Regions from separate parts of the Acidovorax sp. GW823-FHT05D11 genome, predicted to be linked through region 1. Evidence: predicted binding sites of a transcription regulator. Region 1 holds the regulator's gene; each other region holds the start of a gene.
What was found. The regulator sigma-54, encoded in region 1, starts transcription at its own class of promoters, with help from an activator protein. The targets are predictions, from matches to a motif close to TGGCANGNAANCTGCTTT.

Region 1 (9,662 bases):
GGTATGGGCTTCTTCACGGCCCACGGCCAGGCCCTGGGCACGGTCGGCCGCGCGCTCGCTGGCATTGCGGCCCGCGGCACCGGCCGCGGCGATGCGTTCGCCGTACGGGGGGTTCAGGAGCATCACGCCGGGCTGCTCGCACGGCGGCATGCGCTGCAGCGCATCGCCTCCGCGCAGCTGCACGGCGCCCGCCACGCCGGCGCGCTCGGCATTGCGCTCGGCGAAATCCACCATCCGGAAGGCGACGTCACTGCCGAAAATAGGCACAGCGCCTGTCTGTATTGCACCTTCAGCTTCATTTTTAATAGCAGACCAGACATGGGCCTGGTAGGGCAGCAGTTTCTCGAACGCAAAGCGGCGCAGCATGCCCGCCGGGATGCGGCAGGCGATCTGCGCGGCCTCGATGGCGATGGTGCCGCTGCCGCAGCAGGGGTCGTACAGCGGCTGGGGGTTGTCGCCGTGGGGGTCCCAGCCACTGGCGGCGATCATGGCGGCGGCCAGGGTTTCCTTGAGCGGGGCGTCGCCCTTGTCCTCGCGCCAGCCGCGTTTGAACAGCGGCTCGCCCGAGGTGTCGATGTAGATGGTGGCTTCGTCGGTGGTCAGGTGCAGGTGGATGCGCACGTCGGGCCACTGCGTGTTCACGTCGGGGCGCACGCCGCTCTTGGCGCGAAAGCGGTCGGCCACCGCGTCCTTGACCTTGAGCCCCGCGAAATTGAGGCTCTGCAGCGGGCTGTGCTGGGCGGTCACCTCGACCTTGAAGGTCTGGCGCGTGGTGAACCAGATTTCCCAGGCCACGTCGCTGGCGGCGGCGTAGAGGTCGTTCTCGGAGCGGTACGGGCGGTGCGCCAGCTGCACCAGCACGCGCTGGGCCAGGCGGCTGTGCAGGTTCAGCAGCAGCGCGTCGCGCCACGAGGCGCGCAGCAGCACGCCGCCCCGGCCCACCAGCAGGTCCTGCCCCGTGAGGCCGGTGATGCCGTGCACTTCGTCGGCCAGGAAGCCCTCCACACCGGCGGCGCAGGGGAGAAAAAGTTGGAGTTGGTTCATGACGATGGTGAGGATACGCGCTCGGAAAGTGCGTGTGAATCCGGCGTGCCGGCACGGGCCAGCAGCAACTGGCGGATGGAGTCCGGGATCGGCGCCACCTTGCGGCCGGCCTTGCCGATGAAAACGATGCCGATCTTGCCGCGCGCCACCTCGCGGCCCGAGGTCTTCTCGGTCATGCAAAAGACCAGGTCGAACCCATAGCGGTTGAAGTCCGCAGGCGCCATCTCCACGCGCATGGTCTCGCCGTGGAAGCCCTCGGACTTGTACTGCGCCACGATGTCTCCGACCACGATGGACAGCCCGCCCACGTCGGCCTCGGGGTAGCCGAGTGACTGGAAAAACCGCACCCGGGCCTCGGACACGAGGCTCAGCAGCTGCGCGTTGTCCAGGTGCCCGCCCTGGTTGACATGGCTGATGTAGATCTGCATTTCGGTGGCGAAGCCGAAGTGCGCGGGAAGGTCGAAGACGATGCGGGCCATGGACGGGGTGGCGAAGTGAGAGGGAAAGACGGCAACGGAGCGGAAAAACGGGCCACCAGGCGCATGCGCCGTGCACACGCTCGCACGGCGCCTACAGGGCCTTGCGCAGATTCGCCGGCGCGATCTTGAGCGCCTCGCGGTACTTGGCGACGGTGCGGCGCGCGCACTCGATGCCCTGCTCCTTGAGCATCTCGGCGATCTGGCTGTCGGACAGCGGCTTGGTCGGACTCTCGGCGGCCACGAACTGCTTGATGAGGGCGCGCACGGCGGTGCTCGACGCATTGCCGCCGGTCTCGGTGCCCAGGCCCGAGCCGAAGAAGTACTTGAGCTCGTAGGTGCCGATGGGCGTGGCCATGTACTTGGCCGTGGTCACGCGGCTGATGGTGGACTCGTGCAGGCCCAGCTCGTCGGCGATGTCGCGCAGCACCAGCGGGCGCATGGCGAGTTCGCCGTGGGTGAAGAAGTTCTTCTGCCGCTCCACGATGGCGCGCGAGACGCGCAGGATGGTGTCGAAGCGCTGCTGGATGTTCTTGATGAACCAGCGCGCCTCCTGCAGGCGCTGCTGCATGCCCTGGTGGCCCTCGCCGCCCTTGTGGCCGCGCAGGGCGCCGGCATAGATGTCGTGCACGCGCAGGCGCGGCATCACGTCGGGGTTGAGCTGCACGATGAAGTTGTGCTGCCCGTCGCGGCCATTGGCGCGCCCGGCCTTGCGCACGATCACGTCGGGGATGATGATGTTGCGCTCCACGTCGGCGAAGCGGCGCCCCGGGCGCGGCTCCAGCCGGGCGATCAGCGCCATGGCGGCGCGGGTGCGCTCCTCGCTGTCGCCGCAGGCCTGCGTGAGGCGGCGCACGTCGCGCCGCGCCAGCATCTCCAGCGGCTGCTGGCACACGCGCAGCGCGGTCTGCACGGTGTCGGGGTCGATGTCGATGTCCTCGTCGGCGGCCAGCGCCTTGAGCTGCAGCGTCAGGCACTCGGCCAGGCCGCGCGCGCCCACGCCCACGGGCTCCAGGCTCTGCAGCAGCCGCTGTGCCACGGTGAAGCGGTGCACCAGTTCCTCGATCTGCTCCAGGTCGTCGGGCCCGGCCAGGCTGATGGCCAGCTCTTCGAGCGGATCCTCCAGGTAGCCGTCGTCGTTGAGCGATTCGATCAGGAAGCGCAGCGCGGCGCGGTCGATCTCGGACAGGCGCAGCGCCAGCGCCTGTCGGTGCAAAAAGGCGGTCAGCGATTCGTGCGTGCGGGCCAGCTCGGTGGCGTCGGCCTCGTCGCCTTCGGCGTCGTTGCGGTTGCGGGCGGGGGCGTCGCCGCCCCACTCGGCGTCGTTGGGCGCCATCTCCACCGTGCCGTCGCCGCTCCAGTCGGGCTCGTCGGCGCCCGCGCTCGGTGTTTCAGCATCATTTTGAGCCTCAGCGCTGGTACTGCTTGCGCTGGTAGCTCCTGAAAAAATAGCATCATCCGCGCTGTAGTCGTCGGCCTGGGCCGGCGTATCGGCGGCTTCCAGGCCAAACTCCTCGCGCGGCGCCTCGTCGACGTTGCGTTCGAGGAACGGGTTTTCGTCGAGCATCTGCTCGACTTCCTGCGAGAGTTCCAGCGTGGACAACTGCAGCAGCCGGATGGACTGCTGAAGCTGGGGGGTCAATGCAAGATGCTGCGAGACGCGCAGCGAGAGTCCAGGTTTCATTGATTGAGCGCCGCCGGGCCGCCCCAAGGCGCGAAGGCCCCCTCGGGGGGCAGCGAACCACGCGCAGCGGGGAGCGTGGGGACACCGTACCGCGCCGCCGGGCCGCCCCAAGGCGCGAAGGCCCCCTCGGGGGGCAGCGCAGTACACGAAGTGACAAGCGTGGAGGCCATGTCTACATGCGGAAATGTTCGCCCAGGTACACCCGGCGCACTTCGGCGTTGTCCACGATCTCGGACGGCGTGCCCTGGGCCAGCACCTGGCCATCGCTGATGATGAAGGCGTGGTCGCAGATGCCCAGCGTCTCGCGCACGTTGTGGTCGGTGATGAGCACGCCGATGCCGCGCGCCTTGAGAAAACCGATGATGCGCTGGATCTCGATCACGGCGATGGGGTCGATGCCCGCAAAGGGCTCGTCCAGCAGGATGAAGCGCGGCTGCGTGGCCAGCGCGCGGGCGATCTCGACGCGGCGGCGCTCGCCGCCCGACAGGGCCATGGCGGGCGAGGCCCGCAGGTGGTCCACGCGCAGCTCCTGGAGCAAGGCCGTGAGACGCTCTTCGATGGCCTCGCGCGACAGCGGCTTGCCGTCGTCGTCCGCGCGCTGCAGCTCCAGCACCGCGCGCACGTTCTCTTCGACCGTGAGCTTGCGGAAGATGGAGGCTTCCTGCGGCAGGTAGGACAGCCCCAGCCGCGAGCGGCGGTGGATGGGCATGTGGGCCACCGAATGGCCGTCGATGCGGATGTCGCCCGCGTCGCTGCGCACCAGGCCCACGATCATGTAGAACGAGGTGGTCTTGCCCGCGCCGTTGGGCCCCAGCAGGCCCACGACCTCGCCCTTTTGCACGACCAGCGACACATCCTTGACGACCTTGCGGCTGCCATACGACTTGGCCAGGTGCTGCACCTCCAGGCGGCTGCCCGCCTGGGCGTCAGGACCGGAGCTGACGGGCTGCGCGCTCACTTGGAGCCGCCGCCAAGGCTGTTGCTGGGGCGCAGCACCGGCGCCGATGCCGGGGGCGCGGCCTCCGGCGCGGCGGTACCGGCGGGCGGGTCCTTGGGCGCGAGCACCGCGCGCACCCGGCTGCCGGGCGCGGGCGCATCGCCCGCCGCATTGGTCGCGGGGGTGCGCTTGCCGTCCACGGTGAACACATCGGTGAGGTTGTTGTAGACGATCACGGCGCCGGTGATCTCGTCGCTGAGGACCGCCCCGCGGTAGCGGCGCAGTTCGGCGCGGGTGATGAAGCGCACGTTGTCGGCCTTGCCGTCGTACTCGATGACTTCGCTCTCGCCTTCGATGAACTCGTCCGGCGCGCCGGCCACGGTATCGCGCTTCTGGCGGAAGAAGGCCCGCTTGCCCGCCTCGGCCGTGACCACGCCGTACTGGTAGCCGTCGGCGTCCTGGCGCACGTCCAGCCGCGCGCCGCGCAGCACGATAGAGCCCTTGGTCATGACCACGCGGCCCGAGAACACGCTGGTCTGCTTGAGCTCATCGTGTCGCAAGGCGTCGGCCTCGATGTTCATGGGCTTGGCGCGGTCGGCCTTTTCGGCGTGCGCCGCGCCCAGATGGCAGGCCAGGGCGACAAGCAGGAGGTGGGGGAGGATGCGGTAGTTCATAGGGCACGAATCTTGCAGGTCATTGTAGCCACCCCACGGCGCGCGCCATGAAAAAAGCCCGCATCCGCGGGCTTCTTCTTGGGACATCCGAGGCCGTCGGCGCTTGGAAGCCGACGCCTGCACCCGTGGAGCCGGCGCTGCCGGGCCGCCGGGTGCGTTCCCCTTGGCAGGAAGGCGGCTCACGAGGGCCACGCTTCCTTCAAGGAGGCGTCACCCCTTTTTCGCCGTGGCGGCCAGATGCTCCACCACCTGCAGCACGTTCTGCATGTTGCCGGCCATGGTGCCATCGGTGTAGTACTTGCCGGCCACGCCCATGGAAGGCACGCCTTCCACGCCATACGCGTCCTGCAACTGCGACGCACGGCGCACCTGGTTGGACACGGTGAAGGAGCCGTAGACCTCCTTGAACTTGGCGGCATCGACCCCCTGCTGGGTCACCCAGGCCAGGATTTCGTCGTCCTTGGCCAGCTTCTGCTTTTCCACATGGATGGCGCGGAACACCTTGGCGTGCAGCGCGTCGAGCTTGCCCATGCCTTCGAGCGTGTAGTAGAGCTTTTGCTGCGGCACGAAGCTGGCATTGAAGGCCACGGGCATGCGGCGGATGCTCATGTCCTTGGGGGCGCTCTTCACCCATGCGTCGAGCGTGGGCTCGAAGGCGTGGCAGTGGGGGCAGCTGTACCAGAAGAATTCGATCACATCGACCTTGCCGGCGGGCGCATCGGGCGCCACGGGCTTGTCCAGCCGCTTGAAGTCCTTGCCCTCCTTGAACTGGCGGGCCTGGGCCAGCGCGGGGGTGGCCACTGGCAGCGTCAGGGCGGAAGCGGCAACCGCCGAGGCGGCGGACAAAGAAAACTCACGGCGTTTCATGGCAAAGACTCTCCTGGTTCTGGTCTGGGGGATGTGAGCCATGCCCCCGCAAAAAGTTCAGCTCCCGCTGCGCGGCAGTTCAGCGCTGCACCCGCACCAGGGCCGATTCCACCCCGGCGCCGTCGAGCTTTTCCTTGAGCTGCTCGGCATCATCGCGCTTGGTGAACGGGCCCACGCGCACGCGGAACACGGCCCGCCCATTTTGCTCGCGCTCGCTCACCCGGGCCTCCCAGCCCAGCATGGCCAGCTTGGCGCGCTGGGCATCCGCATCGGCCTGGGTGCGGAATGCCCCGGCCTGCACGAAGTAGTCGAACGGGTCCAGGTTGCCCTTGGCGGCGGCCTTGGCGACGGCCAGATCGCCCAGCGGATCGGCGCCGGGCTTGCTTTCGGCCTTGGCCGCCTCGGGCTTGCTGGCAACCGGCTTGGGCGCGGAGGCGGCCGCCCGCACCTCGGGCGCCGCCGCGGAGGCGGGCGCGGAAGCCGCCGCCACCGCCGGCGCGGGGGGACGCGCGGGGTTCTTGCCGTACAGCGGAGAGTTCGGGTCCCAGTTCTTGTTCTTCTGGGATTCGGCGGCATCCATGTCCACGCCCCGCCCGTTGCCCTTGTTGAGGAAGGGCACCGGCACCTTGGTCACGTACACGGCCACCGCCAGTGCGGCCCCCAGGCCCACGATGACCCCGACGATGAAGCCGATGATGGTCCCACCCGTCTGTTGTTTCTTCATAGTGACTGCTTACATTCTGGCCGGAGCCGACACGCCCAGCACGGCCAGGCCATTGTGCAATACCTGCGCGGTGGCGGCGACGAGGGCCAGCCGGGCCCGCTTGACGGTTTCATCGTCCACCAGGATGCGCTCGGCGTCGTAGTAGCTGTGGTAGCTGGCGGCCAGGTCGCGCAGGTAGAAGGTCACGTCGTGCGGCGCCTCGCCGTCGGCGGCGGCGGTGAGCATCTCGGGGTACTTGGCCAGCTGCAGCATCAGCGCCTGGGCCTGCGGGCCTTCGAGCGCCGACAGGTCCGCGCCCTGGAGCGAGGCCACATCGCCGCCGCCCTGCTCGGCCCAGCCGCGCAGCACCGACTGGATGCGCGCGTGGGCGTACTGCACGTAGTACACCGGGTTGTCGTTGTTCTGCGCCACGGCCAGGTCCACGTCGAAGGTGTACTCGGTGTCGGGCTTGCGGCTCAAGAGGAAGAAGCGCACCGCGTCCTTGCTGGTCCATTCGATCAGGTCGCGCAGCGTGACGTAGCTGCCCGCGCGCTTGCTGATCTTGACCTCTTCGCCGCCCTTGACCACGCGCACCATGGTGTGCAGCACGTAGTCGGGGTAGCCCTGCGGGATGCCCACGCCGGCTGCCTGCAGCCCGGCGCGCACGCGGGCGATGGTGCCGTGGTGGTCCGTGCCCTGGATGTTGACGACCTTGGTGAAGCCGCGCTCCCACTTGGCGATGTGGTAGGCCACGTCGGGCACGAAGTAGGTGTACGTGCCGTCCTTCTTGCGCATGACCCGGTCCTTGTCGTCGCCGTAGTCCGTGCTCTTGAGCCACAGCGCGCCGTCCTGCTCGTAGGTCTTGCCGTTGGCCACGAGCTTGCCCACGGTGGCCTCGACGCGGCCGCTGGTGTACAGGCTCGACTCGAGGTAGTACTCGTCGAACTTCAGATTGAAGGCCTGCAGGTCCTTGTCCTGCTCGTTGCGCAGGTAGGCCACGGCGAACTGGCGGATGGACTCCACATCGTCCACGTCGCCGCTGGCGGTGAACGCGCGGTCGTCGGCCTTGACGGTCTTCTTCGCGAGGAAGTCGTTGGCGATGTCCTGGATGTAGTCGCCGTTGTAGAACGCCTTGGACGCCGGGTTCTCGGGGTCGGTGGGCCAGCACTCGTCGCCGGGCTTGAAGCCCTTGGCGCGCAGCTGCGTGCTGGTGGTCAGCGTCTGGATCTGCACGCCCGCGTCGTTGTAATAGAACTCGCGGTGCACCTTCCAGCCCTGGGTGGCAAAGAGGTTGCAGATCGCGTCGCCCAGCGCCGCCTGGCGGCCGTGGCCCACGTGCAGCGGGCCGGTGGGGTTGGCCGAGACGAACTCGACCAGCACGCGCTGGCCGTTGTCGGCCTGGTAGCCAAAGCGGTCTCCGGCACCCAAGACCTCGCGCACCACTTCCTGCTTGGCGGCGGGCTTGAGGCGGATGTTGAGAAACCCGGGGCCGGCGATCTCGATGGCATCAACCCAGCGGGCAAACGCGGGCGTGGCCTCGAGCGCGGCCTTGAGCTGCTCGCCCAGCGCGCGCGGGTTGAGCTTGAGCGGCTTGGCCAGCTGCATGGCCGCCGTGCAGGCGAAGTCGCCGTGGGCGGCCACCTTGGGGGATTCGAACGCAGCGCGCCCGGCAGTGCCGGGCGACAATTTTTCCAGCTCGCCGGCGAGCGCCGCGAGCAATTCCTGTTTGACGGAGAGCATGCGGGGATTCTACGGGGGCGCCCCGTCATCCCATCCCTCCGCTGTGGCGTTATGCTGAATGGCCCGGTGTCCACCGGGCCATCCATCCCCCTACCCGCAGGAGCATTACATGAAGAAACTGCTTTCCCTGATGACGGCCATCGGCCTGACCCTCTCCCTGGCCCATGCCGCCGACGCGCCTGCTGCCGCGGCCTCCGCGCCGGCCAAGGCGCCCACCGCGCAGCAGAGCAAGATGGCCACCTGCAATGCCGACGCCAAGGAAAAGAAGGGCGACGAGCGCAAGGCCTTCATGAAGGAATGCCTGTCTGCCAACAAGCAGGAAAAGCAGCAGACCAAGATGAAGACCTGCAACGCAGACCCCAAGGCCAAGACCCTCAAGGGCGACGAGCGCAAGGCCTTCATGAAGGAATGCCTGAGCAACAAGCCCGCCTGACACACCTTGGCCCCCAAACAAAGCCCCGCACGCGGGGCTTTGTGCTTTCTAGCGCGTGCCCACGCCCCGCGCCAGGAACACGGCCAGCAGCGGAATCACCACCAGCAGGTGCGCCTCGATCATCACGAGGCGGCGCGTGCCGCGCACCTCGGCCTCGGTGGGCAGCGCACCCGTGGCGCGCAGCTGCTTGCGCCAGCGCAGGAAGCGCACCGTGGGCACGATGGAGATCAGGCCGATGACCACGAACAGCGTGACCTTGGTGTGCAGCAGGGGCTGCGACCAGTACCACCCCGCGCCCTTCATGCCCCACCAGGTGCGCGCCAGGCCCGTGGCCAGCACGGCGATGGCGGAGATGCCATAGACCATGTCCACCCGCGCCAGGCGCTCCACCACCGCGGCGTTGAGCCACTCCTTGCGGCACAGGGCCGCCTCGCTGGCCAGGAAGACGGTCATGGTCAGGATGGCCAGAAAGTGGGCGTAGGCCAGCAGGGCTTCAGTGGTCATGGGGCGCCTCGTGAGAATGGGACTGGCAATGCTAGCGCATCCGGCAAAAAACTCCTGATTTGATAGCTTTCAGCGCTTTCTCATCAAGCGCTGGAGGCCGATCCGGCTTGAAACCTGCGCAGCGCTGCCAGCCCCAGCAGCGCCGCCAGCACGAGCAGGCCCCATTCGGACAGCGTAGGAATCGCCTGCGCGCCGGCGGCCAGCCGCAGCATGGCGTGCGGGTCGGCGATGGCGCCGGGGGCGGGGTCGTTGTCGCCCGTGCCGTTGTCGGTGACGGCAAAGCTCACCGTGTCGCCGCTGACCGCGCCATGCGGGAACCAGAGCGCCGTGGCACCGGCCGTGGCGGGGCCGAACTTGCGCGGCACCAGCCCCGCCAGGCTGCCGCCGGGGTAGGTGATGGCCACCGCGAGCGTGGCGCCCGCGCAGCCCGTGGCCGTGAAGCGCAGCACGCCCAGCGGTGCGGTCGCGCCTGCGGGCAGGTTGTCGCCCGGGGCGGCGGCGGTCAGCGCCAGGCTGCCCACGGTGCAGCCCGCCGGGCCGCCGGAGATGCTGGCCTGCGCCATGCCGCCGCCGGGCACCGCCAGGCTGGCCTGGCCCACC
Region 2 (9,662 bases), 1.3 Mb from region 1:
TCTCGGGTTCCATGGCGCTGGCCTGACGCGCGCAGGGCCGCCCGCGCCAGCGTGCTGCGGTGCAGCATCAGCGGTGTGCCAGCCCTGGCTGGACGCGGTGGACGCAGGGGGTGGACAGGGCGTGAATGGGGGGCCGGGCAGGGGGCCGTACAAGGGTAAAAACCGTTTGCGGCGACAATGCCGGTCCTTTCGTTTTTTCATTCCCCGTTTTCGTTCGGTTTTTCCATGTCCAGTATCCAGGTTCGTCCCGCCACGCTTCGCGATGCCAAAGCCATTGCCCAGATCCATACCGTCTCAGCCCAAGAGGTCTACAAAGGGCTGGTGCCAGACGAGCAGTTGAAATCCATGTCGGTCGAAAAGCGCCAGGCCTACTGGCGCGAGGCCATCGAATATTGCGAGCCCCAGGTCCAGGTGGCCGTGGACGGCGAGAAGATCGTCGGCTTCGTGGGCTACGACCGCTCGCGCGATGAAAAATCCCGCCCCACCACCGGTGAAATCTGGGCCATCTACGCCGCCCCCACCCACTGGAACCAGGGCGTGGGCCTGGCCTTGTGGGATGCCGCCCGCGACGGCCTGCAGGAAGAAGGCTGCACCAACGTCACGGCGTGGGTGCCCCTGCGCAACGAGCGCGCCATCCGGTTCCACGAGCTGGCGGGCTTCAAGCGCGAACTCTCCACCGCCAAGACGGCCGTGGTGGGGGGCGTCAAGATCGAAGAAGTGCGCCTGAAGCGCCCCATCAACGCGTAGGATGAACAACCACCCCCTGAGCGACTTCGTCGCGTCCTCCTTCTCTCGCGCTTTGCGCGGGAAGGGGGATGCCGCTAGCGCGGCGGGGCGGCCCTTGCACGGCGGCCTTGGCAGGGGCCGCGCCAGTTTCACGGGCTGCTGTTAACGCCCGAAGCAATAGCAATCTGATGCCCACACTTCTTCCTATGATCGAATGGAGCCGCCAGGGCCAGATTCAACAAGTCCAGTGGCGCTCCGAGAGCGGTGCCCCGGCCCCGCGCCGGGTCGTCACCGCCGACGATACCTTGGCCGCAGACACGGCCTACCGCATGGCCTGTGAAGGCACCGGCCTGTTGTGGCAGGGCGACTTTCAGAACGCCCGCATGCTGCTGCAGGCGCTGATGCGCCGGGCCGATGCCAGGTCCGGCAAGGGGGGCAAGTCGGCCAGACCCCGCAAGTGCGCCGCCAGGGCGGCCGACAAAGCCGCTGCCGCCACCCCGGCCGAGGCCTTTCACCTGCACCGCCAGGCGCAGGCGCAGCGCGCGCGGGTGCTGGCGTCGGTGCTCATCCCGCTCGAAGGCGACTACGGCATCGACCTGCGCCGTGCGCCCGACTGGCGCCAGGCGTGCACCGAGGCCTGGGGCCCGGCCACGGGCGAGCGTTCGGTGGCCACGCTGCGCGAGCTGCTGGGCCTGGTGGGCGCGCACGAGTGGCGCAAGAAAGGCGTGGAAGTGCCCGCCCTGGGTGCGCCGCCGCTCAACCGCATCCACCCGCACTACGGCGTGTTCTCGCCCGTGCGCGGCGAATATGTGGGCCTGGTCGCCGACACGGCGCTGCCCACCAAGACACTGGCCTTTGACATTGGCGTGGGCACCGGGGTGCTGTCTGCGGTGCTGGCCCGCCGTGGCGTGCAGCGCGTGGTGGCCACCGACCAGGACCCGCGCGCCCTGGCCTGCGCGCGCGAGAACCTGCAGCGCCTGGGTGTGCTTGCCCAGGTGGAACTGTTGCAGGCCGACCTGTTCCCCCCGGGGCGCGCGCCGCTGGTGGTGTGCAACCCGCCCTGGGTGCCGGCCCGCGCCAGCTCGCCCATCGAACACGCGGTGTACGACGAAGGCAGCCGCATGCTCAGGGGCTTCCTGGCAGGCCTGCGGGAGCACCTGGAGCCAGGCGGCGAAGGCTGGCTGATCCTGTCGGACCTGGCCGAGCACCTGGGCTTGCGCCCGCGTGAGCAGCTGCTGCAGTGGATTGCCGATGCGGGGCTGGTGGTGCGGGGCCGGCACGATGTGAAGCCGGGCCATGCCAAGGCGGCAGATGCGGGCGATGCGCTGCATGCGGCCCGCGCGGCCGAGGTCACGTCGCTGTGGCGCCTGGCCGCCGCCTGACGGACGGCCCGTCTCCACTCCATTGCCCCGGGGCGTCTAGGACTGCGCGTGCCGGGGCAGCAGCTGCTCGAACCTTTCGCGCAGGCTCGCGGCCCGTTCGGCGCCGGCGGCAAGCGCCACTTCCTCGAACATGGCCTCGCCCACGTCCAGCATGCTCGTGCGGTCCTTGGCGGCGCGCAGCGCCTGGCGGAACTGCTCTGCCAGCGTGGGGTCGCGGCGCGCGAACAGCCGCTCGCAGGTGTCGAAAAGGTACATGCGCGCACCGGCGAGCGAGCGCAGGGATTCGCCAGGCTCCGGGCGCTGGACCGATGGCCCGCCCGGTGGCGCGGTGCTGGGCGAGGGCGCGGCGGAGGGCAGCCCGGCCGCGGGGCCGGCCAGATAGCCCTGGCGCATGAGGTTGTCGACGATCTGCGCGCCGATGCCGTTGTACATGGCCTGCAGGTCCGACAGCGATTTGCCGTCGACCAGCAGCAGCAGAGAGCGCTCGCGCAGGCTCAGGGTGCGGACGCCGGGCAAGAGTTCCAGGCGGGCTTTTTCGGTTTTTTGTAGCAGCATGGGAGCCTCCATTCACGGGTGGATGGCGGCGATTGCATCAGTCCGCCGTGACGCGGTGATGACCTCGCTGCCGCACAATGGCGAGCTGCTCCCCGGCGTGCAGGACCCTGGGGGGTAGATGCTATATATTTAATAGCTGCTAGCGCTTGTACATCAAGCATTGCGGCCCTTTTTGACTCATATCCTGGCTGTGTGCCGGCCGCGCCCCGTGCGGGGCGCAGGGCGCGGCGGCCTTTCTCGCGATGACCTTGCTGCTTGCCCCCATGGAGGGGCTTCTGGATTTTGTGCTGCGTGATGTGTTGACCCGCGTGGGCGGGGTGGACCGCTGTGTCTCCGAGTTCATCCGCATCACCGGCACCCTGCTGCCCGACAAGGTGTTCCTGCGCTATGTGCCCGAGCTGCGCAACGGCAGCCGCACGCTCGCGGGTGTGCCGGTGCGTGCGCAGTTGCTGGGCTCCGATCCGGTCAGCATGGCCGAGAACGCGGCCCGCCTGGCGGACCTGGGGCCCGAGGGGATCGACCTGAACTTTGGATGCCCTGCCAAGGTCGTCAACCGCCATGGTGGCGGCGCCGCGCTGCTGCAGGAGCCCGAACGCATCGCCGCCGTCGTGGCCGCCGTGCGCCGCGCGGTGCCTTCGCACCTGCCGGTGTCCGCCAAGATGCGGCTGGGCTTCAACGACACCGGGCTGATGCGCGAATGCGCCCAGGCGATGCAGTCGGGCGGCGCCGCCGAGCTGGTGGTGCATGCGCGCACCAAGGCCGATGGCTACCGGCCCCCGGCGTACTGGGAGCACATTCCCGCCATCCGCGCGGCGGTGCAGATACCGGTGGTGGCCAATGGCGAGATCTGGACGGTGGCCGATGCGCTGCGCTGCCGCGAGGTGTCGGGCTGCGCCACGCTCATGCTCGGGCGCGGCATGGTGGCAGACCCGGGGCTGGCCCGAGCCATCCGCGCGGCCGATGCGGGCCGGCCTGGTTCGGACACGGTGGCTTGGAGCGACCTGCTGGCGCACATCGCGGCCTTCTGGCAACTGGTGTGCGAGGACCTGGAGCCCCGCCAGCGCGCGGGGCGCCTCAAGCAGTGGCTCAATCTGCTGCGCAGGCGCTTTCCGGAAGCCGAGGCCGCCTACCAGCACGTGCGCACGATGACGGACCAGCGGGCGATCACCGCCTGGGTGGAGGCGCTGCGGGCCGGGGACTAGCCGCGCATCGCGGCGCGGTGCCGCAAAGAGGCGCCTGGACAGGTGCCTAGAGCAGGTGGTCGGGCGCCAGCGGGCCCAGGAGCTGCAGCATCAGCCGCAGCGGAGCGCTGGCGTCGGGCTCGGACGTCGCGTCCGCCAGGCCGCTGCCCTCGGGCGCGCGCCATACAAGGCGGCCGTCGTTCAGCTGCACATGCCAGGCGACCTCGCGCAATGCGGCCTCGATCTGCGCGGTGGCGCGGCGCGACAGGTCGCCGCTGCGGATCAGCAGCGCGATTTCCGTGTTCTGGCGCTGCGACCGGATGTCCAGGTTCATCGAGCCCACGGCCAGCAGGCGGCCATCCAGGATCAGAAGCTTGGAATGCAGCATGGCCCGCGAGCTGCCCACGGCACCAGAAGCGCCAGCCTTGCCGCCCCCGCCGGTGCTGCCCGTGGAGCCCAGGGCGCCCCGCAGCACGCCCGTGAGTTCGCTGCGCATCTCATACAGCTCGACGCCCATGGCCAGCAGGTCGGGGCGGTGGCGCGCATAGCCTGCGTGAGCAATGGGCGCATCGTTGGAGGCGAGCGAGTTGGTGAGCACCCGCACCCGAACGCCGCGCGCGCGCGCCGCCGCGAAGGCCTGTTTCATGTCCGGGCCGGGCACGAAGTAGGGCGAGATGATGAGCAGATCCTGCCGTGCCTGGCCCATCAGCTGCAGCAGGCCGTCCACCACGGTGTCGGTCTGGGCATCAAGGGCTTCGGCGCCGGGCACCCCGGGCGCGGCGGAGGCGGTGGAGGGTGGGTTGGGGCCGGGGAGGGGGCCGCTGGCGGTGTCCGTGGCACGTGCAGGCACTGGCGCCGATGCCACGGCGCCAGCCGTCGCCGCACGCGGCCCGCGCGAGGTGATCGCCATGGGGGATGCCCTGGCGGGGGCTTTTTCCGGCAGCGCACCCGTGGACGTGCCGTCTGGGGGGATCTTGGCGGGCTTGTCCACCAGCACCGCCGCGGGGGCCCAGGTGAACTGCGCTTGCGCCAGGTCCATGGGCTGGTAGTCCCAGATGCGGGCGCGTTGCGCGGTGGTGGTCTGGCTGCCGTCTTGCACCGGCTGGCTGTCGGGCGCCAGGGTGCCGCCCTGGCCGGCGATCCGGTCCCGCCGCGCCGCGTCGGAAGTGCGCGTGCGCTCGCGCAGGGTGTCAAGCTCCTGCTGCGTGACGAGCGACTGCACGGGATAGGCGCGCTCGTTGTTCCAGTAGCTGTCGAAACTGCGGGAGAGGTCCTGCACCACGGGCCCGGCCGCCAGCACGTCCAGATCCACGAAGTTGCCGGAATCGGCGTTGCCGAAGTACGCGTCGCCCAGGTTGCGGCCACCCGTCACGCCCATGGCGTTGTCGGCGATGAAGAGCTTGTTGTGCATGCGCTGCTGCACGCGGGAGAAGTCCCCCAGCGCGCCCAGCATGCGCCCCAGGGGCGAGCCGCGCGCACCCGTGAGCGGGTTGAACATGCGCATCTCGATGTTGGGCACGAAGGCCAGCCGCATGACCTGCGCATCGCGCCCCGTGCTGTGGAAGTCGTCCAGCAGCACACGCACACGCACGCCGCGCTGGGCCGCCGCGATCACGCCCAGCAGCAGGCGCTCGGTACTGGCGTCAGCGTGGATGGCGTAGTACTGCAGGTCCAGCGTCTTCTGTGCGGCGTCGACCAGGGCGAGGCGGCTGCTGTAGGCCGCCTGGGGCCCGCTGAGCAGCAGGAACCCGGAAGGATGGCGGCCGCCCACCGACGCGCGGCGCGTTTCCACCAATTGGCCCAGGGCCGTGTCCGCAGGCGACGCCAATGCGCTCGACACCGGCCGGTCCACATCCTTGGGCAGGCCGGCGCAGCCGGTGATGGCGCTTGCAATGCACATGGCCAGGACGGCCAGCCAGCCATAGCGGGCGGTGGTGCCCAGGAACGGCGCTGGAGCGGCGGGAGCAGGGGGCAGTGCAGGCATGGCGCGATTGTGACCGTGCGGCGCCGCTCGCGCTTGTCAGACGCGGCGCCAACGCAGCCACGGTGGCGATCGGGTGGATGCGGGCGCATCGCGGTGCGGTGCCCTGGCGCCGCGGCGGCTACCAGCTCACTTCGCGATCGGGTGTGGCGCTGATCTTGTGGATCGACAGGTCCGCACCGTCGAACTCCTCTTCCTGCGAGAGCCGCAGGCCGACCGTGCCTTTGAGAATGCCATACACCACGAAGCCGCCCGCCAGTGCCCAGGCCACGCCCAGGGCGGTGCCGACAAGCTGGGCGGAAAAGCTCACCCCGCCGAGCCCGCCCAGCGCCTTGCTGCCAAAAATGCCCGCCGCCAGCCCGCCCCAGGTACCGCACAGGCCGTGCAGCGGCCAGACACCCAGCACGTCGTCGATCTTCCACCGGTTCTGCGTGAGCGTGAACATCAGCACAAAAATGGCGCCAGCCACCGCACCCACCACGAGCGCACCCAGCGGGTGCATCAGGTCGGAGCCCGCGCACACCGCCACCAGCCCCGCCAGCGGGCCGTTGTGGACGAAGCCGGGGTCATTCTTGCCCAGCACCAGGGCGGCCAGCGTGCCGCCGACCATGGCCATCAGGGAGTTCACTGCCACCAGGCCGGAAAGCTTGTCCACGGTCTGCGCGCTCATCACATTGAAGCCGAACCAGCCCACGACGAGCACCCACGCGCCCAGCGCCAGAAACGGAATGTTGGAGGGCGGGTGCGCGGAGATGGCGCCATCTTTGCGATACCGGTTGGCGCGGGAGCCCAGCAGGATCACGGCAGGCAGGGCGATCCACCCTCCCATCGCGTGCACCACGATGGAGCCTGCGAAATCATGAAACTCCTCGCCGGCGAACCCTTTGATCCAGGCCTGCACGCCAAAATGCTGGTTCCAGGCAATGCCCTCGAAGAATGGATACACAAAGCCGACGATGACCGCCGTGGCCATGAGCTGCGGCCAGAACTTGGCGCGTTCCGCGATCCCCCCCGACACGATGGCCGGAATGGCCGCTGCAAAGGTGAGCAGGAAGAAGAACTTCACCAGTGCATAGCCGCTTTGCTGCACCAGCGACTCGGCCCCCACGAAAAAGTGCGTGCCGTAGGCCACGCTGTACCCCACGGCAAAGTACACGACCGTGGACACAGAAAAATCCACCAGGATCTTCACCAGCGCATTCACCTGGTTCTTCTTGCGGACCGTGCCCAGCTCCAGGAAGGCAAAACCGGCGTGCATGGCCAGCACCATGATGGCCCCCAGAAGAATGAACAGGGCATCCGTGCCCTGTTTGAGTGCTTCCATAACGTCCTCTTGCAGTAAATTGATCCGTTCTGGTGCGGTTTGAGTGGGTGCACCAGATTTGCACCAAATTGAAGCAAGAAGCGCGCCAGAGGTTGGTGCGTGGCTTTTGCACTGCCTTGGGGCGGTGCGGCCGAAGGCGATCGCGAGGGCCGGATTAAAAACTATCCCGACCCTGGACCCGTGCCAGGACGCGAAGGTCCGGTCCGATCATCTCTGCGGATGTGAACTGCAGCGCAAGCCCGTCCGCCAGCGCATGGAGCGGGTCCAGGTTCGCCATGCTCAGCCCGGGGCCCAGCAGGCGAGGGGCCAAGTACACAAGCAGTTCATCGACGAGGCCTTCTCGGACGAGGGATCCATTGAGCTTGTGGCCTGCTTCCACATGCAGCTCATTGATTCCCCGCTGGCCAAGGTCTTTCAGCATCGCTGCCAGATCCACTTTGCCGCTGGCATTGGGCAGATGGATCACCGTGGCACCGCGAGCTTCCAAGGCGGCTTTCTTTTCCTTGCTTGTGTTGGCTGTGTAGACAAGGCAATCACGTCCGCCCATCAGCAGGTTGGCATGCGGGGGCAGCTGCAATTGACTATCCACCAAGACCACATGGGGCTGGCGGGGTGTAGGTACTTCCCGGACGTCCAGGCGGGGGTTGTCGTCCAGCACGGTGCCAATGCCGGTCAAAATGGCACAGGCCCTTGCCCGCCAGGCATGCCCATCCGCGCGCGCCGTGCGCGAGGTGATCCACTGGCTGGCGCCGTTGTGAAGCGCCGTGGTGCCGTCCAGGGACGCTGCCGTCTTGAGCCGCACCCATGGCGTGCCCCGAACCATGCGGCTGAAAAAACCGATGTTGAGTTCGCGTGATTCTTCTGCCCCTGGGCCCACGACAACCTCGATACCCGCCGCCCGCAATCGCTCGAATCCGTGGCCTGCGACCAGAGGGTTGGGGTCGGTGATGGATGCCACCACTTTTGCAATCCCGGCTTCGATCAATGCATCGCAGCATGGACCGGTGCGGCCATGGTGAGAGCATGGCTCCAGGGTGACATAGGCGGTGGCACCGCGCACGTCGCGGCCAGCTGCTGCGGCATCGCGCAGCGCCATGATTTCTGCATGGGGGCCACCAGCACGCTGAGTGAATCCTCGGCCCAGCACCTCACCGTCGGGAGCGGTGATGACGCAACCAACGCGAGGATTGGGGCTGGAAAGAAAAAGCGCCTGGGCGGCTAGCCCAAGCGCTTGGTTCGCATAGTGGAGCGCTGTAATGGTCATTGCTCCAGGATGGTAGCGCAGTGCTTACTTGTTCCAGCAGTCTGCTGCGGTAATGCTTGCATCGCGATTGATTGCATCGCGCGTGCCCGTATTGGTCAAAGTGAAATCTCCGCAGCGATCTGTAGCTTGGGGACCAGGGGCCTTGCGGGTGGCCACCAAGGTGAAGACAGCGTTGGTATTGCCTGCCTGAAAACCAATGGTGTAGCGCTTTGTCGGATCGGCTGTACCACCTGCAAGACGCCATTGCAGATTGTTCGGCAGGACCGTGGGATAGACACCTGTTGCAGTCGAGGCTCGTTCTAGCCATTGCTGTGCCTGCAGCAGCCCGGCGCGGGCCTCTGCTCTATGCCCGCGCCGAACGTACTCGGTATAGCTGGGATAAGCAATGGCCGAGAGGATTCCAACGATGGCGACCACGATCATAAGTTCGATGAGGGTGAAGCCATGCTGCGCTTTTCGCAGAGGTCGGTTCATGATGAATTTCTCACTTCAGTTGGCGCCAACTTGGGCGCAGTGATTGCTCGGGCATACACTGCATGTTGAAACCATTGCCCTTGGCATCGATATCCCGATTCTGGCACTTGTCTCCGGTTTCTTTTTTGATCAGCGTGTGCGAGCCTTTGGTCACCGATGCGCGCGACACGGATTTGTCATCGCCACATGTAGTGCATACTGGACTACCTCCTCCAGGAGGGGTGTAAAACGTGCCGTTCTTGTCAGAGTCGAGAATCTGCACCGTGGGTCGTTTGCCGTCCATGATGTTGACAAGAGTGAGGTACTGACGTTCTTCGTCCACCGTATTGGATTCGCAGCTTTCCACGTTAGGGTCTATATCCGATCCCTTTGCTGGTACTTGAGAGTACACAGCCAATACATTGCTGCCGTCATAGAACTCCATGGGTTTCAGCAACCGCTCGCCGACGGCTGGCAAATCCATGTACCAGCCATTGAAATTGACCCAGGTGTCCTTTTTCAATTCATCCGTGATGTCCACAGTGGCGTAGTTGGCATCCACAGCGGTAATTTTCTGGGCAGCCAGCTTAGCGTTGACTACTCCTACGCCCAAAGGCACCGGAGCAGGAATGCAGTCGCTCCCACTGGGGCAGGTACCGGCGCCCGGGTGCACCTGAAGACGTTTGCCCTTCGTTGTGTCGACAACGCGATAACGAGTGTTGTCCAGCACCGAGTACAAGGATTGCACATTTGAATCGTTCTCGTCTGCCTTGGTGACATTGCGGCCTGTACCAAA
Region 3 (9,662 bases), 2.1 Mb from region 1:
TCGGCGATCCAGCGGCGCCGAGGTCAGAGCGCGGCGTTGTGGTAGACCTCTTGCGTATCGTCCAGGTCTTCCAGCACGTCCAGCAGCTTTTGCATCCTGGCGGCGTCGTCGCCGGTCAGTTCAATGGTGTTCTCGGGCCGCATGGTCACGCCCGCCACCTCGGCAGTGAGGCCCGCCGCCTCCAGCGCGTTCTTCACGGCCTCGAAGTCGGCCGGAGCGGTCAGCACCTCCACGGCGCCATCGTCGTCGGTCACCACGTCTTCGGCGCCCGCCTCCAGCGCCACTTCCATCACCTTGTCCTCGCTGGTGCCAGGGGCAAAGATCAGCTGGCCGCAGTGTTTGAACTGGAACACCACCGAGCCTTCGGTCCCCATGTTGCCACCGTGTTTGCTGAACGCGTGTCGCACTTCGGCCACGGTGCGCACCCGGTTGTCGGTCATGGTGTCGATCATGATGGCCGCGCCGCCAATGCCATAGCCTTCGTAGCGGATTTCCTCGTAGGTCAGGCCTTCGGCGTTGCCCGTGGCCTTGTCGATGTTGTATTTGATGCGGTCGGCGGGCATGTTGGCCGCCTTGGCCTTGTCCACCGCCAGGCGCAGGCGGGGGTTGGCAGACAGGTCGCCGCCGCCCGAGCGGGCAGCCACGGTGATTTCGCGAATGATGCGGGTCCAGATCTTGCCGCGTTTTTCATCCTGCCGCCCCTTGCGGTGCTGGATATTCGCCCATTTGCTGTGTCCTGCCACGAGAGATCCTTTTGTATTGATTTAATCTACTGAGCGCGATTTTACTTTTTGCCGAACCTGTACCCCCGAGGAAACCCGAAATGGCCGAACCCCTGCTGATTGCCAAGCACGACACCATCGAATGCCACCTGCTTCCCGGGCTGGCCAACCGCCACGGGCTCATCACCGGCGCCACCGGCACGGGCAAGACCGTGACCTTGCAGACCCTGGCCGAGAACTTCTCGCGCATCGGCGTGCCGGTGTTCATGGCCGATGTGAAGGGCGACCTCACGGGCGCCAGCCAGCCCGGCAAGGTCGGCGACAAGCTGGCCGCCGTGCTCAAGGAGCGCGGCCTTCCCCTGCCCGCCCCCCTGGCCTGCCCCACCACGCTGTGGGACGTGTTCGGCGAACAGGGCCACCCGGTGCGCGCCACCGTGTCCGACATGGGCCCGCTGCTGCTGGGCCGCATGCTCAACCTCAATGAAACCCAGCTGGGCGTGCTCAACCTGGTGTTCAAGATCGCCGACGACAACGGCATGCTGCTGCTGGACCTCAAGGACCTGCGCGCCATGCTGCAGTACGTGGGCGACAACGCCAAGGAGTTCACCACCGAATACGGCAACGTGAGCGCCGCCAGCGTGGGCGCCATCCAGCGCGGGCTGCTGCAGATCGAGCAGCAGGGCGGCAGCGAGTTCTTCGGCGAGCCCATGCTCAACATCCAGGACTTCATGCAGACGGTGGACGGCCACGGCGTGGTCAACATCCTGGCGGCCGACAAGCTCATGAATTCGCCGCGCCTGTACGCCACTTTCCTCTTGTGGATGCTGTCCGAGCTGTTCGAGCAACTGCCCGAGATCGGCGACCCCGAGCAGCCCAAGCTGGTGTTCTTCTTCGACGAGGCCCACCTCCTGTTCAACGAGGCTCCCAAGGTGCTCATCGAGCGCATCGAACTCGTGGTGCGCCTGGTGCGCTCCAAGGGCGTGGGCGTGTATTTCGTCACCCAGAACCCGCTCGACATCCCCGACAGCGTGCTGGCCCAGCTGGGCAACCGCGTGCAGCATGCGCTGCGCGCCTTCACGCCCCGCGACCAGAAGGCCGTGAAGGCCACGGCCACCACCATGCGGCAAAAGCCGGGCCTCGACATCGAGACCGCCATCACCGAACTGGCCGTGGGCGAGGCGCTGGTGAGCTTTCTCGATGCCAAGGGCCGCCCGAGCATCACCGAACGGGTGTTCGTGCTGCCGCCCGGCAGCCAGCTCGGTCCCATCACGCCGCAGCAGCGCCAGATGCTGGTGGCCAACTCGCTGGTCGCGGGCGTGTATGAAAAGGTGGTGGACCGCGAGTCGGCCTACGAAAAACTCAAGGGCCGCGCGGCCGAAGCCAGTGCCCAGGCGCCAGCCAATGGCAGCAAAGGCACGCCCACCAACACGGAAGACAGCGGCGGCGGCCTGATGGGCGGGCTCAACGACGTGCTGTTTGGCACCACAGGCCCGCGCGGCGGCAAACGCGACGGCCTGGCCCAGACCATGGCCAAGTCGGCCGTGCGCACCATGGGCACCTCGCTGGGCAAGGAGATCCTGCGCGGAGTGCTGGGCAGCATCTTCGGCGGCAGCAAGCGCCGTTGACCACGGGCGGGGCGCAGATTCCCGCCCCTGCCCTGCGTCCCCGGCGCGGCACTGTCACCGCCGCTGCAGCAGGGTGGTGATGGTGCGGCGGGCACACCAGCCGTGCCCCCTGGCGACACCACCCGAAGTGTCATCAATCGGTCACAAAACCGCCGTGAAATCGCCACACAACAACAAAAAAGGAGGGACGATGAAACGCATCGACAACATGCTGCTGTGGTGGGCAAGCAAGGCCGTGCCGCTGGCGATTGCCGCGTGGGTGGTTGCCATCGCCGGGCTCCTGGGCGGCGCCTGGCGCCTGCGCTGGCCCTGGCTCCTGTATTTCCTTGCCACGGTCATCATCACGGCCCTGGCGATCCAGTGGACCCGCGCGGTGCGCCAGCGCACCATCCGCGAAGCCCCCCTGCCCCGCTTTCTGCAGCGCAAGCTGCGCGAAACCTACCCCCACCTGAACACGCGCGACTGCGAGCTGGTGGAGCGGGGCCTGCGCCAGTTCTTCATGGCCTGCCTGCGCGGCAACAAGCAGTTCGTGGCCATGCCCTCCAGGGCGGTCGACGTGCTGTGGCATGAGTTCATCCTGCACACCCAGGCCTACAAGCACTGGTGCCACCATGCGCTGGGCTTCTTCCTGCACCACACGCCCGCCGAGGCGCTGGGCGCGAAGGCCCGGCACAACGACGGCCTGCGCCGCTGCTGGTACTGGGTGTGCAAGGAGGAATCCATCGACCCCAAGGCCCCCAGCCGCCTGCCCCTGCTGTTCGCGCTGGATGCCAAGTTCGCCATCCCGGGCGGCTTTGCCTACGTGCCTGACTGCTCCGACATCGCCCGCAAGAGCGATGCGGGCGGCAGCGGCGGCGACAGCTACTGCGGCACCAGCTTCTCGGACGGCGGCTACAGCGGCAGCTCGGGAGACTTCGGCGGCGCCGACAGCTCGGATGGAGGCGGGAGCGACGGCGCAGGGGATGGCGGCGGCTGCGGCGGCGGGGGCGGCGATTGACGGGCCATGCCACGGCCGTCTGCCACCCTCGTGCAAACGCTCCTTATTTGATAGCTATTGGCGCTTGATAGATAAGGGCTTGAAGCCAGAATCATCCAAAGTCACCCAGGCGACGACACTGCCGGGGCCAGCGGGTCTACAGTGGCACCCCATGAACAAGACCCTCACCTGCTTCAGCCTCGGCATCTCCCAGCATGTCGCCCACCTGGTGATGAACCGGCCCGAGGCCATGAACACCATGCACCCTACGTTCTGGCGCGAGCTGGACGAGGTGCTGGCCCACCTGCAACAGGCGGGCGAGGCGCGCGCGCTGGTCATCAGCAGCACGGGCAAGCATTTCAGCGCGGGCATGGCGCTGGAGACCTTCGGCGGCGCCATCACCATGGACGACCAGAGCCCCGAAGGCCGCGCCGCCATCTTCGACCTGCTCACCGACATGCAGGCCACCTTCACCCGCATCGAGAACCTGCGCATTCCCGTGATCATGGCCATCCACGGCGGCTGCATCGGCGGCGCGGTGGACATGGTGACGGCGGCCTGCGTGCGCTACGCCACGGCGGATGCGTTCTTCTGCATCCAGGAAATCAACATCGGCATGGTGGCCGACGTGGGCACGCTGCAGCGCCTGCCCAAGCTCATCCCGCTGGGCGTGGTGAAAGAACTGGCCTACACCGGCCGCCGCCTGGACGCCGCCAGGGCCCTGGGCCACGGGCTGGTCAACGAGGTGTTCGACACGCAGGAGGCCATGCTGGCCGCCGCCCTGCAATGCGCCCAGGAGATCGCCGCCAAGCCCCCCGTCGCCATCTGGGGCACCAAGCAGGCCGTGAACTACGCGCGCGACCACAGCGTGGAAGACAGCCTGCGCCAGATGGGCTGGCTGCAGGGCGCCATCTGGAGCAACCAGCATGTGCGCGAGTCGGTCACGGCCATGAAGCAAAAGCGCGCGGGCGACTTCCCGGCCCTGGCGCCGCTGGTACGGTTCAGCGAACTGGGCTGAGAGCGCCGCGCCGCGAGACCGGCGCGAAAAATCAAAATTGATAGCTGCCCGCGCTGACAGGACAACCGGCAGAGGCCTTTTCGGCGCGCGGCGATCGCGTCTGGGGCTATCATGTGGCGAACACGGGCAACCCCCTGCCCGCCCCTGCCCCGAGGACGCCGCCATGACATTGCCCAGTCTGACCCCGCCCACCTACGACGACGTGGCCGCCGCCGCGCACCGGCTCAAGGGCATCGCGCACCGCACGCCGGTGCTGCGCTCCACCACCGCCGACGAAATGCTGGGCGCCCAGCTCTTCTTCAAATGCGAGAACCTGCAGCGCACGGGCGCGTTCAAGTTTCGCGGCGCCTTCAACACGCTCGCCCAGTTCACCGACGAGCAGCGCGAACGCGGCGTGCTGGCTTTCTCGGCCGGCAACCATGCGCAGGCGATCGCGCTGTCGGCCCGCCTGCTGGACATGCCCGTCGCCATCGTCATGCCCGAAGACGCGCCCGCCTCCAAGATGGCGGCCACGCGCGCCTATGGAGCCCAGGTCGTCACCTACGACCGCTACACCGAGGACCGCGAGGCCATCAGCCGCCGCCTGGCGCTGGAGCGCGGCATGACGCTGGTGCCTCCGTTCGACCATCCCCACGTCATCGCGGGCCAGGGCACCGCGGCGCTGGAGCTTTTTGAAGAAGTGCCCGACCTCGACTACCTGTTCGTGTGCGTGGGCGGCGGGGGCCTGCTGGCAGGCAGCCTGCTGGCCGCGGGCGCCCTGGCACCGCGCTGCCGCGTGATCGGCGTGGAGCCCGAAAACGGCAACGACGGCCAGCAGTCGCTGCGGGCGGGGCAGATCGTGCGCATCCCGACGCCGCACACCATCGCCGATGGCGCGCAGACCCAGGCGCTGGGCGAGCTCACCTTTCCCATCATCCGCGAGCGGGTGGAAGACATCCTGAGCGTGAGCGACGCCCAGCTCATGCAGTCCCTGCGCTTCTTCGCGGAGCGCATGAAGATCGTGGTGGAGCCCACGGGCGCCCTTGCCTATGCGGGCGCGCACGCGTTCTCGGGTGTCGATGACGGCGGCAAGCTGCTGCAGGGCGAACGGGTGGGCGTCATCATCAGCGGCGGCAATGTGGACCTGGCGCGCTATGCGCGGTTCCTGTCGGATTAGACTCACCCATGCGCCGCGCCGCCGCCGCCAGCCCCAGAGGGCGACGCCAGCGGCCCGCCACGGCCGGCCGCACGGCAGCCCGCAACCCTGACAGTGCCTGCCGCCAGCGCCTCTGTCAGGTAAAAATGCAGGCGCGCCTCTTTCCATCCCCCAAAACACAGGCCCAGCCATGAGCAACGTCACCGTCATCAACCACCCCCTCGTCCAGCACAAGCTCACGCTGATGCGCAAGAAGGACGCCAGCACCAACAGCTTTCGCCGCCTGCTGGGCGAGCTCAGCACGCTCATGGCGTACGAAGTCACGCGCGACATGCCCCTGCAGGACGTGCAGATCGAAACCCCGCTGGAGACCATGACCGGCCAGGTGATCGACGGCAAGAAGCTGGTACTGGTCTCCATCCTGCGCGCGGGCAACGGCTTCCTCGACGGCATGCTCAACGTGGTGCCCGGCGCCCGCGTGGGCCACATTGGCCTGTACCGCGACCCGGCCACGCTGCAGCCGGTGGAGTACTACTTCAAGATGCCGTCCGAAATGGACGAGCGCGACATCATCGTGGTGGACCCCATGCTGGCCACCGGCAACTCGGCCGCCGCCTGCGTGGACCGCCTGAAAAAACTCAATCCCCGCTCCATCAAGTTCGTGTGCCTGCTGGCCGCCCCCGAAGGCGTGGCCACGCTGCAAAAGGCCCACCCCGACGTGCCGATCTTCACCGCCGCCATCGACCGCGAACTGAACGACCACGGCTACATCCTGCCGGGGCTGGGGGATGCGGGGGACCGGATCTTCGGCACCAAGTAGGCGCACGGCACGCCATCGCGAACCAGCCACCGCGGGGCCAGGCCCTCCGGTGGTTTTTTTGGCGCGTCATTTTTTTACCAACTGGTGGCTTTCCTCTGGCAGACTTGCCTCCGGCCTCGTGCCACCGGGCGGCTGCCCATTGGCGCGCTCCTTGCTTGGCTGCTGACACCCATTCCTCCTTGTTTGCCTGTCTGAAGGACTCCACCATGACCACTCGCCGCATCTTCACCGGACGCCTGCTCTGCACTTCCATGGCCCTTTCGGCCGCCATGGGCCTGGCGCCCTCGCTGGCCCACGCGCAGTCCAAGATCAAGGTCGCGGCGATCTACACGGTGCCCTACGAGCAGCAGTGGGTGAGCCGCATCCACAAGGCACTGAAGGCCGCCGAAGCGCGCGGCGAGATCGAATACAAGGCCAGCGAGAACGTCTCCAACGCCGACTACGAGCGCGTGATGCGCGAGTACGCCACCGGCGGCAACCAGCTCATCGTGGGCGAGGCCTTCGCGGTGGAGACCGCCGCCCGCAAGGTGGCCAAGGACTTCCCCAAGACCTCGTTCCTGCTGGGCTCCTCGGGCAAGCCGCAGGCGCCCAATTTCAGCGTGTTCGACAACTACATCCAGGAGCCCGCCTACCTGTCCGGCATGGTCGCGGGCGGCATGACCAAGACGAACAAGATCGGCATGGTCGGCGGCTTCCCCATTCCCGAGGTCAACCGCCTGATGCACGCCTTCATGGCCGGCGCGAAGGAGACCAACCCCAAGATCGAGTTCACCATCACCTTCATCAACAGCTGGTTCGACCCGCCCAAGGCCAAGGAAGCCACCTTCGCCATGATCGACAAGGGCGCCGACGTGCTCTATGCCGAGCGCTTTGGCGTGTCCGACGCGGCCAAGGAGAAGGGCAAGCTGGCCATCGGCAACGTGATCAACACGCAGGACAAGTACCCCGACACCGTGGTCGCCTCCGCGCTGTGGCACATGGAGCCCAGCATCGAACGCGCCCTCAAGCTGGTCAAGGACGGCAAGTTCACGGCCGAGGACTACGGCCCCTACTCGATGATGAAGCACAAGGGCTCTGAATTGGCGCCGCTGGGCACGTTCGAGAAGAAGGTGCCCGCCGACATCGTGGCCAAGGTCAAGGCCAAGGAGGCCGACATCCTGGCCGGCAAGTTCAGCGTGAAGGTGGACGACAGCCAGCCCAAGTCCACGGCCAGGTAGGCACCCCGGCGCGCGGGCACCGGCTGCGCTGTGGCCTGCGCCGCCGTGCGCTGCGCTGCGCTGTACGATTTTTCCTTTTCTTCTTTTTCCCGACAAGGAGCGCCATGCCCGCACCGCTTTCCCACCGCCCCGAGACAACCGCCCTGGCCGCGCGGTGCATGCGCCTGCTGGGCGCCCTGGCCCTGGCCACGCTGGTGGCGGGTTGCGCCGCGATCGCGCCGGGCCAGGCGGCACGGCTGGACAGCACCCCGCGCATCGCCGTCATCTCGGCCTTTGCACCCGAGCTGACGGTGCTGCTGCCCCAGGTGCAGCAGCCGGCCAGGCACAGCGTCAACGGCGTGGAGTTCACCACCGGCACGCTCTCGGGCAAGCCCGTGGTGGTGTTCCTGTCGGGCATCAGCATGACCAACGCGGCCATGAACACGCAATTGGTGCTGGACCGCTTCAACGTGAGCCACATCGTCTTTTCCGGCATCGCCGGCGGCGTGAACCCCGGCCTGCACATTGGCGACGTGACCGTGCCCGCGCAGTGGGGCCAGTACATGGAATGGCTGATGGCGCGTGAAGACCAGCCCGGCCAGTACAGCGCCCCCGCGTGGATGAAAAGCGAGCTGACGATGCCCGCCTTCGGCATGATGCATCCGCGCCCGGTCGAGGTGAGGTCGGCGGCCAAGCCCGGCATCACCAAACAGTTCTGGTTTGAGGCGGACCCCCAAATGCTGGCCACCGCGCGCGGCCTGCAGGACGTGGGCCTGGCGCATTGCCTGGCCAGCACCTGCCTGAAACAGCGCCCGCAGCTCGTGGTGGGCGGCAACGGTGTGTCGGGCCAGGCCTTCGTGGACAACAAGGCTTTCCGCGAATACGCGTTCAAGACCTTCGAGGCCAATGTGCTCGACATGGAGACCGCCGCCACCGCCATGGTGGCCCACAGCAACGGCGTGCCCTACATCGCCTTTCGCTCGCTGAGCGATCTGGCCGGTGGTGGCGAAGGCGAGAATGAAATGGGCACCTTCATGGGCCTGGCGGCGGCCAATTCCGCCAAGGTGCTGCTGGCCTTTCTCTCGAACTGGAAATGACGGACCCCTCCGGCCCCGTCCTGCGGCTGCAGGGCATCACCAAACGCTTCGGCAAGCTGGTGGCCAACGACGGCATCAGCCTTGCGCTGCAGCGCGGCGAGGTGCTGGCACTGCTGGGGGAGAACGGGGCGGGCAAGTCCACGCTGATGTCCATCCTGTTCGGCCACTACGTGGCCGACGCGGGCCACATCGAGGTCTTCGGCCAGCCGCTGCCGCCCGGCCAGCCACGCGCGGCGCTGGCGGCGGGCATCGGCATGGTGCACCAGCATTTCACCCTGGCCGACAACCTCACGGTGCTGGACAACGTGCTGCTGGGCACCGAGCCCTTGTGGCAGCCCTTCTCACGGCGCGCGGGTGCGCGCGAGCGCCTGCTGGCGGTGTCCCGCCAGTTCGGCCTGCCCGTGCGGCCCGAGGCGCTGGTGGGCGGCCTCTCGGTCGGCGAGCGCCAGCGCGTGGAGATCCTCAAGGCGCTGTACCGGGGCGCGCGCATCCTCATCCTGGACGAACCCACCGCCGTGCTCACGCCGCAGGAAAGCGAAGCACTGTTCGACACGCTCGCGCAGATGGTGGCGCAGGGCCTGTCCATCATCTTCATCAGCCACAAGCTGGCCGAGGTGCTGCGCGTATCGCACCGCGTGGCCGTGCTGCGCCAGGGCAAGCTCGTGGCCGAGGCGCCCGCGCAGGGCACCACGCAAGGCCAGCTCGCGCAGTGGATGGTGGGCCATGCCATCGAGGCCAGCGAACGCCGCCCCGCCCGGAGCGTGGGTGCGCCGGTGTGCGCGCTGGCCAACGTATCCACGGCATCCACGGGTCGTGATCGGCTGCAGGGCGTATCGCTCACCCTGAACGCCGGCGAGATCGTCGCCATCGCCGGTGTCTCGGGCAATGGCCAGGTGGCGCTGGCCGATGTGCTGTGCGGCGTGCGCGCCGCCACCGCCGGCCAGGTCACGCTGCTGGGCACGCCGCTGCAGGCCCGCCCGGCTTGGGTGGTGGACCAGGGAGTGGCCCGCATCCCCGAGGACCGCCATGCCGTGGGCGTGGTGGGCGACCTGCCAGTGTGGGAGAACGCCGTG

Region 2: a site for sigma-54 is predicted at 7,220-7,237, ahead of AC3RCE_RS17990 (ammonium transporter). Genes of this name have one in related genera too.
Region 3: a site for sigma-54 is predicted at 6,437-6,454, ahead of AC3RCE_RS14170 (BMP family protein). Genes of this name have one in related genera too.

Annotation. Positions count from the first base shown of each region.
Region 1 covers NZ_CM179502.1:5,152,408-5,162,069, forward strand. Annotated here, with positions in the region: gene AC3RCE_RS23760 (THUMP domain-containing class I SAM-dependent RNA methyltransferase) at 1-1,044, opposite strand, end outside; gene AC3RCE_RS23765 (acyl-CoA thioesterase) at 1,041-1,523, opposite strand; gene AC3RCE_RS23770 (RNA polymerase factor sigma-54) at 1,615-3,204, opposite strand; gene lptB (LPS export ABC transporter ATP-binding protein) at 3,377-4,162, opposite strand; gene lptA (lipopolysaccharide transport periplasmic protein LptA) at 4,159-4,815, opposite strand; gene AC3RCE_RS23785 (thiol:disulfide interchange protein DsbA/DsbL) at 5,026-5,682, opposite strand; gene AC3RCE_RS23790 (SPOR domain-containing protein) at 5,762-6,406, opposite strand; gene argS (arginine--tRNA ligase) at 6,416-8,125, opposite strand; gene AC3RCE_RS23800 (PsiF family protein) at 8,235-8,558, shown strand; gene AC3RCE_RS23805 (DUF2214 family protein) at 8,607-9,062, opposite strand; gene AC3RCE_RS23810 (IPTL-CTERM sorting domain-containing protein) at 9,146-9,662, opposite strand, start outside.
Region 2 covers NZ_CM179502.1:3,902,406-3,912,067, reverse strand. Annotated here, with positions in the region: gene AC3RCE_RS18020 (hypothetical protein) at 1-26, shown strand, start outside; gene AC3RCE_RS18015 (GNAT family N-acetyltransferase) at 226-747, shown strand; gene AC3RCE_RS18010 (methyltransferase) at 933-2,108, shown strand; gene AC3RCE_RS18005 (hypothetical protein) at 2,145-2,663, opposite strand; gene AC3RCE_RS18000 (tRNA dihydrouridine synthase) at 2,906-3,865, shown strand; gene AC3RCE_RS17995 (phospholipase D family protein) at 3,912-5,828, opposite strand; gene AC3RCE_RS17990 (ammonium transporter) at 5,947-7,149, opposite strand; gene ribD (bifunctional diaminohydroxyphosphoribosylaminopyrimidine deaminase/5-amino-6-(5-phosphoribosylamino)uracil reductase RibD) at 7,304-8,413, opposite strand; gene AC3RCE_RS17980 (type IV pilin protein) at 8,438-8,887, opposite strand; gene AC3RCE_RS17975 (pilus assembly protein) at 8,898-9,662, opposite strand, start outside.
Region 3 covers NZ_CM179502.1:3,043,705-3,053,366, forward strand. Annotated here, with positions in the region: gene AC3RCE_RS14140 (YebC/PmpR family DNA-binding transcriptional regulator) at 24-743, opposite strand; gene AC3RCE_RS14145 (helicase HerA-like C-terminal domain-containing protein) at 824-2,347, shown strand; gene AC3RCE_RS14150 (glycine-rich domain-containing protein) at 2,538-3,344, shown strand; gene AC3RCE_RS14155 (enoyl-CoA hydratase-related protein) at 3,496-4,341, shown strand; gene AC3RCE_RS14160 (threo-3-hydroxy-L-aspartate ammonia-lyase) at 4,505-5,497, shown strand; gene upp (uracil phosphoribosyltransferase) at 5,667-6,296, shown strand; gene AC3RCE_RS14170 (BMP family protein) at 6,503-7,513, shown strand; gene AC3RCE_RS14175 (5'-methylthioadenosine/S-adenosylhomocysteine nucleosidase) at 7,618-8,589, shown strand; gene AC3RCE_RS14180 (ABC transporter ATP-binding protein) at 8,586-9,662, shown strand, end outside.